3 regions of the Geodermatophilus sp. SYSU D01105 genome follow, and region 1 is predicted to be linked to each of the others. Evidence: riboswitches for the same ligand, from Rfam matches in the RefSeq annotation. Region 1 holds a riboswitch; each other region holds the start of a gene.

Region 1 (2,254 bases):
CCAGCCGGCCCGCGGCGATGAGGCCCAGCAGCCCGGGATAGGCGTGCGCGGCCATGCCGTGGCTGCCCAGCAGCTGCAGCTCCAGGGCGATCACCCGATCCATCGGCACCGCGGGCCTCCCCTGGGCCGGTGGCAGCAGCCCGACCTGCACGTGCCGGCCGCGCGGGCGCAGGCACCGGACGGAGTTCTCGCAGGTGACCGCGGCGCCGAGCGCGTCGAGGGAGACGTGCGCCCCGCCGCCGGTCAGCTCCGCGACCGCCGCGACGACGTCCCCTCCGCCACCCACCGTGGACTCCGCGCCGAGCTGCCGCGCGAGCTCCCGGGCCCCCGTGGAGACGTCGACGGCGACCACGCGGGCACCCGCGGCGGCGGCGACCTGCACCGCGGAGAGCCCCACGCCGCCGCAGCCGTGCACGGCCACCCACTCGCCGGGGCGCACCGCGGCGACCTGCACGACCGCGCGGAAGGCGGTGGCGTACCGGCAGCCCAGGCTCGCCGCGGTCGTCTCGTCGAGCTCCTCGGGCAGGCCCACCAGGTTGACGTCGGCGGCGTCCAGGGCGACGTGCTCGGCCAGCGAGCCCCAGGAGGTGAAGCCGGGCTGGGTCTGGCGCGGGCAGACCTGGTGGTCCCCGGCGGCGCACTGGGCGCACCGGCCGCAGGCGTTGACGAACGGCACGGTGACCCGGTCCCCCACCCGCCACCGGCGGACGCCGGCACCGACCGCGGCCACCGTGCCGGCCAGCTCGTGCCCGGGCACGTGCGGCAGGACGACGTCGGGGTCGTGGCCCTGCCAGGCGTGCCAGTCGCTGCGGCAGATCCCGCTGGCACCGACCCGCACGACGACGCCGTCCGGGGCGGGGTCGGGAACGGGCACCTCCCGCACGGTCAGCGGGCCGCCGAAGCTGTCGAAGACGAGTGCGCGCACGGCGCCAGCCTGCCGGACCGCCGCGGGACCGCCCTCGCGGCCCGGGCCCGGCCGGGCGCAGGCGCAGGTGGGGGGCGTGTGCCCCGCCGGCGCCACCTGCCTAGGATCACGCCTGGCTCACGAGAGGCAGTGCGAAGCACCTGGCTGGCTGCCCGGCAACCTCGACTCCGTCCGAGGTGCTCCAGGGGAAGAGCCGGTCGGTCGGCGCCCGCCGTCCGGCAAGGACGGAGATCCCCGTGCGCCGCGGGGTCTCCCGACGAGAGGAGACCGGCGCATGACCGACCCGCAGAGCTGGAGCTTCGAGACCCGGCAGATCCACGCCGGTACGAGCCCGGACCCGACGACCGGCGCCCGCGCCCTGCCGATCTACGCGACGACGAGCTACCAGTTCCGCGACGCCCAGCACGCCGCTGACCTGTTCGCGCTGGCCGAGATGGGCAACATCTACACCCGGATCATGAACCCGACGCAGGACGCGCTGGAGCAGCGCGTCGCCTCGCTGGAGGGCGGCGTCGCGGCGCTGGCCGTCTCCAGCGGGCAGGCCGCCGAGACCCTCGCGATCCTCAACATCGCCGAGGCCGGCAGCCACGTCGTCGCCTCCGCCTCCCTGTACGGCGGCACGTACAACCTGCTGCACCACTCGCTGCCCAAGCTGGGCGTCAGCGTCTCCTTCGTCGAGGACCCCGACGACCCGGAGAACTGGCAGTCGCTGGTGCAGGAGAACACCAAGGCCTTCTACGCCGAGTCGATCGGCAACCCGAAGGGCGACGTGCTCGACATCAGCGCGGTGGCGGAGGTGGCCCACCGCAACGGCGTCCCGCTGATCGTCGACAACACCATCGCCACGCCCTACCTGATCCGGCCGATCGAGTTCGGCGCCGACGTCGTCGTGCACTCGGCGACCAAGTACCTGGGCGGTCACGGCACCGCGATCGCCGGCCTCATCGTCGACTCGGGCAACTTCGACTGGCGGAACGGCAGGTTCCCCGGCTTCACCGAGCCCGACCCCACCTACCACGGCGTCGTCTACGCCGACCTGGGCGCCCCGGCCTACGCCCTCAAGGCGCGCGTGCAGCTGCTGCGCGACCTGGGCCCGGCCATCTCCCCGTTCAACGCCTTCCTCGTGGTCCAGGGCATCGAGACCCTGTCGCTGCGCATGGAGCGGCACGTGGCCAACGCCCAGCGGGTCGCGGAGTTCCTCGAGGGCCACGACGCGGTCGACCGGGTCAACTACCCCGGGCTGCCGTCGTCCCCCTGGCACGCGGCGCAGCAGAAGTACGCACCGCGCGGCGCCGGCGCCGTCCTCACCTTCGAGCTGCACGGCGGGGT
Region 2 (2,254 bases), on a different contig from region 1:
GAGGTCCTCCCCGGCGTGCAGGTCGAGCCAGGAGCGCACGCCCGCGCCCTGCAGCAGGAGGCGGCCGTCGGGGAGTGGCACGAGGGTCATGGAGCCGGGGGAGTCCGCGGAGTCGAACGCGTGCATCTGCCATCCCCCGGTCGCGGCGTCCCTGCCGCCGATCACCTCGTGGACGAGGACGTGCTCGTCGCCGATGACGACGTCGACCTCGTGGGCGATCCAGCAGCCGCCGGGGAGCCGGCGGTCGGTGTCGGTCCCGGTGACCGCGCCCGACTCGTCATGGACCGTGCCGGACGTCTGCCAGTGCCCCACGAGGGGTTCCAGGGGTGCGGTGTGCGGAGGGGCCATGGCAGTCCAGACCGGCCGGGCGCGCCCCGGTCATCGGTCGGCGCGCCTCACAGGCTCGCGCGGACGGCCTGGGCCCAGCCCTCGCCCATGGGGGCGTCGGTGACGGTCGCGTTGGGGACGGCGGCCAGCCGGTCGGCCATGCCCTCGACGGTGGCCCCGTTCGCGGTCACCCAGAGCCGGCCGACCGCGGGGGCCATCTCCAGGTCGCTCACGCTGTCGCCGATGGCCACCGCGTCGTCGGGCGTGAGACCGCGGCGCTCGAGGTCCCAGGCGATCGCCGCGCCCTTGGAGATCCCGCGCGGCATGAGGTGGTAGACCCGCGGCGGCAGCGCCTCCGGGTCCAGCGTCATGCGGGAGGTCGTCGGGATGGCGCCGTTGTCCTTCAGCGTGAGCCAGCCGGCGCCGCGGTCGGCCAGGTCGGCGTCCACGGCGAGCGGGTCGACCAGTCCGCGCAGCAGTGCGTCGGTCTCGTGCGTGGCGTGCCAGGGCGCGTGCCACTCCAGGCGACCGGGGTGGCGGGCCAGCAGGTCCTCGACGATGCCGAGCTCGGCCATCACCTCCATCGGGGTCCGCCCGGCGTACTCGGCCGGCAGCTGCCCGGTCAGCCGGTGCACCCCCCGGCCGACGTCCCAGCTGACCACCGAGCCGAGCTCGGCGATCGCGCCGTCCGCCGCGAAGATCCGCGCCGCCTCCACGACCTGCTCGTACGTGCGGCCGCTGACCAGGACCAACAGAGCGCCGGCCCGGTGCAGGTCGAGCAGCGCGGTGGCCGGGGCGGCGGTCAGGTCCCGGGTGGCGGTGTGCCAGAAGGAGCCCCGCGGGCCGACCATCGTGCCGTCGAGATCGGTGTAGACGATGCGCGCTGCCACGCCCACATCGTGGCCGGGCCGGTGCGGCCCGGGTCACGTGGGTACAGTCGCAGGCGTTCCACTCATCCAGAGGGGCAGAGGGACACGGCCCGACGAAGCCCCGGCAACCGCCGTCTGCGCGTCCGCGCAGCGAGAGGTGCCAATTCCGTCCCGCGCGGCTCGACGGCCCGCCGCGGGGAAGATGAGGAGGTAGTCGTCGCATGACCCTGACCGCTCCCGGTTCCGTCCAGGCCGACTCCAGCGCCGGCGGCCCGATCCCGCCGTGTCCGGCCCGCGGGCTGGTCTGCCGCAACTGCGGTGCCACCTTCGGCCTCATCGCCGAGCACGCCTGCGCGGAGTGCTTCGGCCCGCTGGAGGTCGACTACGACAAGGACCTGCTCAAGGCCGTCACCCGCGAGCAGATCGAGGCCGGCCCGCAGAACATCTGGCGCTACGTCGCCCTCCTGCCGGTGGGCCAGGACCCGGCCGACCGCGTCAGCCTGGACCCGGGCCTGACCCCGCTGGTGCGCGCCGACCGGCTGGCCGCCGAGCTCGGCCTCACCGGCGGGCTGTGGGTCAAGGACGACTCGGCCAACCCCACGCACTCGTTCAAGGACCGCGTGGTCAGCCTCGCCGCCACCGCGGCCAAGGGGCTGGGCTACAAGAAGATCGCCGCCGCCTCCACCGGCAACCTGGCCAACTCCGTCGCCGCGCACGCCGCCCGCGTCGGCCTGCCCTCGTTCGTGTTCATCCCGGCCGACCTGGAGCCGGGCAAGGTCGTGCAGTCGGCCGTCTACGGGCAGACGCTGGTCGCCGTCCAGGGCTCCTACGACGACGTCAACCGGCTGACCAGCGAGCTCGCCGAGACCGACGAGTTCGAGGACACCGCGTTCGTCAACCAGAACGTGCGGCCGTACTACGCCGAGGGCTCCAAGACGATGGGGTACGAGCTGGCCGAGCAGCTCGGCTGGCGGATCCCGGCGCAGGTCGTCATCCCGATGGCGTCGGGCTCCCTGCTGACCAAGGTGGACAAGGCCTTCCGCGAGCTCACCGCCGCC
Region 3 (2,254 bases), on a different contig from region 1:
GCTGCTGCCGGGCTGACACGCTCAGCGCCCCGCCGGGCCGCAGGCGGCCCCGCGCGCGACCGCCCGGGGGTCCGCGCCCGCCAGACCGGCCGGCGGCCGCGGGTCGTCGGCCGGCTGCCAGCGGCCCTCGCGGACGACGTAGGCGGTGCCCGGGCCCTCGCCCAGGAACGCGACCAGGCCGTCGAGCAGCCGGTCGACGTCGGCCGCCGTGGTGGCCACGCCGACGCTGGCCCGCAGCGCCCCCTCGGGGATCCCGAGCCGGTCGAGCAGCGGGTGGGCGCAGAACCGGCCGTCCCGCAGGCCCACGCCGTGCTCGGCCGACAGGACGGCGGCCACCAGCCCCGGGTCGGCGCCCTCGACGGTGAAGCCCACGACGCCGGTGGGCGTGGTCGAGTCGGGCCAGATCCGCAGCCGTCGCACGCCGGGCAGCGCGTCCAGGCCGGCCTCCAGCCGCGCGCGCAGGGCCCGCTCGTGCGCCTCGAGGGCCCCCTCCGGCAGCGCGGCGAGCGTGTCGCAGGCGGCCGCCAGCGCCACCGCGCCGAGCACGTTCGGCGAGCCGCCCTCGTGCCGGTGCGGCGCCGGGGCCCAGGTGGTCTCGGCCACGGTCACCGCCTGCACCGCCCCACCGCCGGCCAGGTGGGCCGGCGCGGCGTCGAGCCAGTCGCGGCGGCCGACCAGGGCCCCGGTGCCGTAGGGCGCGTAGAGCTTGTGCCCCGAGAACGCCACGTAGTCCGCGCCGGTGGCCGCGAGGGAGAACCCGCGGTGCGGCACCAGCTGGGCGCCGTCGACGGCCACCCGCGCGCCGGCGGCGTGCGCCAGCGCGACGACGTCGGCCAGCGGCAGCGCCTCCCCGGTCACGTTGGAGGCGCCCGTGACCGCGACCAGGGCGTACCGGGAGGCGGCGAGCTCGGCCGCCAGGGCCCGCAGGGTGGCGGTCACCGTCTCCCGGATCGGCAGGACGGTCGTGGCCGCGCGGCGCTGCCACGGCAGCAGGTCGGCGTGGTGCTCGCAGTCGAGGACGAGCACCCGCTCCCCCGGTGGCACGCACCCGGCGAGCAGGTTGAGCGAGTCGGTGGTGTTCCGCGTCAGCACGCAGACGTCGTCGGGGCGGGCGCCGACGAACGCGGCGACGGTGTCGCGCGCGGACTCGTAGAGCGCCGTCGAGACCTGCGACAGGTACCCGGCGCCCCGGTGCACGCTCGCGTACAGGGGGAGCGCCTCGGCGACCCGGCCGGCCACCGCGGTCAGCGCCGGCGTGCTGGCCGCGGTGTCGAGGTCGGCGTAGCGGACCCACCCCGACGGCACGAGCGGCACCGCGGTGCCCGCGCCGACCACCGGCAGCAGCGGGCCCTCCGGCGCGGCGGGGACGACGGCGGGGCGGGACAGGACAGCGCCGGTCACGCGGGCCTCCTCGGTTCGGGGACCCGGTCGGCGGGTCCGCGCTTGCGGGGACCGGTCGGCACCCGCCTGGTCGTCACCCGGGGCACCCCATCGCGGAGGAAGGGTTGCCGGCCAGCGAGCCGGGGCTTGTCGCTGGCGCTCATGACCTGCCGAGGAGCCTGACACGACCCCCTGTTCCCGTCAAACCCGATCGGGATGGTAGAGATATGTCCGTGCCCGTCCTCCCCGTCCTCACCGCCGCCACGCCGCGGCTGGTCCGTCGGGTGCACGTGGACCTGGGCCGCGTCTGGTCGGCCCGCTGTCGCTGACGGCGCCCCCGTCCACCCCCTCCGGCCGCCGTCCCGCGCGGCCGCTCATCCCTCCGAGGACCACCCGTGCCGATCGAGTTCCTGGGCATCGCAGCCACCAACGACGGATCCGAGACCACCCCGCGCTCCGGGCCGAGCTTCGACAAGCAGTTCACGCTGCGACTCGGCCGCGCGCACGAGGACTGGGGGTGGGACCGCGTGCTGTTCGCGTACGGCTCCGGCTCCCCCGAGCCGGCCGCCGCCGCCGCGTACCTGCTCTCCCACACCGAGCGGCTGCAGGTGCTGCTGGCCCACCGGCCCAACGTCAGCCACCCGACCTTCGCCGCGAAGACCTTCGCCACCCTCGACCAGATCGGCGACGGCCGGCTGACGGTGCACTTCATCACCGGGGGGACCGACCGCGAGCAGCAGCGCGAGGGCGACCACCTCACCGAGGACCAGCGCTACGGCCGCACCCGCGAGTACATCCGGATCGTCAAGAAGGCCTGGACCTCGGGCGAGCCGTTCGACTGGGACGGCGAGCACTACCGGTTCGCCGACTTCGT

What was found. A riboswitch is a leader RNA that binds a small molecule or an ion and turns the genes downstream of it on or off. The one in region 1 is predicted to bind S-adenosylmethionine.
Region 2: linked by a shared signal. The riboswitch ahead of thrC (threonine synthase) and the one ahead of ACI79I_RS16160 (bifunctional o-acetylhomoserine/o-acetylserine sulfhydrylase) in region 1 are both predicted to bind S-adenosylmethionine.
Region 3: linked by a shared signal. The riboswitch ahead of ACI79I_RS15755 (aminotransferase class V-fold PLP-dependent enzyme) and the one ahead of ACI79I_RS16160 (bifunctional o-acetylhomoserine/o-acetylserine sulfhydrylase) in region 1 are both predicted to bind S-adenosylmethionine.

What each region holds. Positions count from the first base shown of each region.
Region 1 covers NZ_JBJGYR010000016.1:70,924-73,177, forward strand. Annotated here, with positions in the region: gene ACI79I_RS16155 (zinc-dependent alcohol dehydrogenase family protein) at 1-925, opposite strand, end outside; SAM riboswitch class IV at 1,041-1,156, shown strand; gene ACI79I_RS16160 (bifunctional o-acetylhomoserine/o-acetylserine sulfhydrylase) at 1,200-2,254, shown strand, end outside.
Region 2 covers NZ_JBJGYR010000003.1:83,886-86,139, reverse strand. Annotated here, with positions in the region: gene ACI79I_RS03370 (hypothetical protein) at 1-348, opposite strand, end outside; gene ACI79I_RS03365 (HAD family hydrolase) at 396-1,217, opposite strand; SAM riboswitch class I at 1,277-1,405, shown strand; gene thrC (threonine synthase) at 1,418-2,254, shown strand, end outside.
Region 3 covers NZ_JBJGYR010000015.1:131,193-133,446, reverse strand. Annotated here, with positions in the region: gene ACI79I_RS15760 (hypothetical protein) at 1-16, shown strand, start outside; gene ACI79I_RS15755 (aminotransferase class V-fold PLP-dependent enzyme) at 22-1,401, opposite strand; SAM riboswitch class IV at 1,435-1,548, opposite strand; gene ACI79I_RS15750 (LLM class flavin-dependent oxidoreductase) at 1,776-2,254, shown strand, end outside.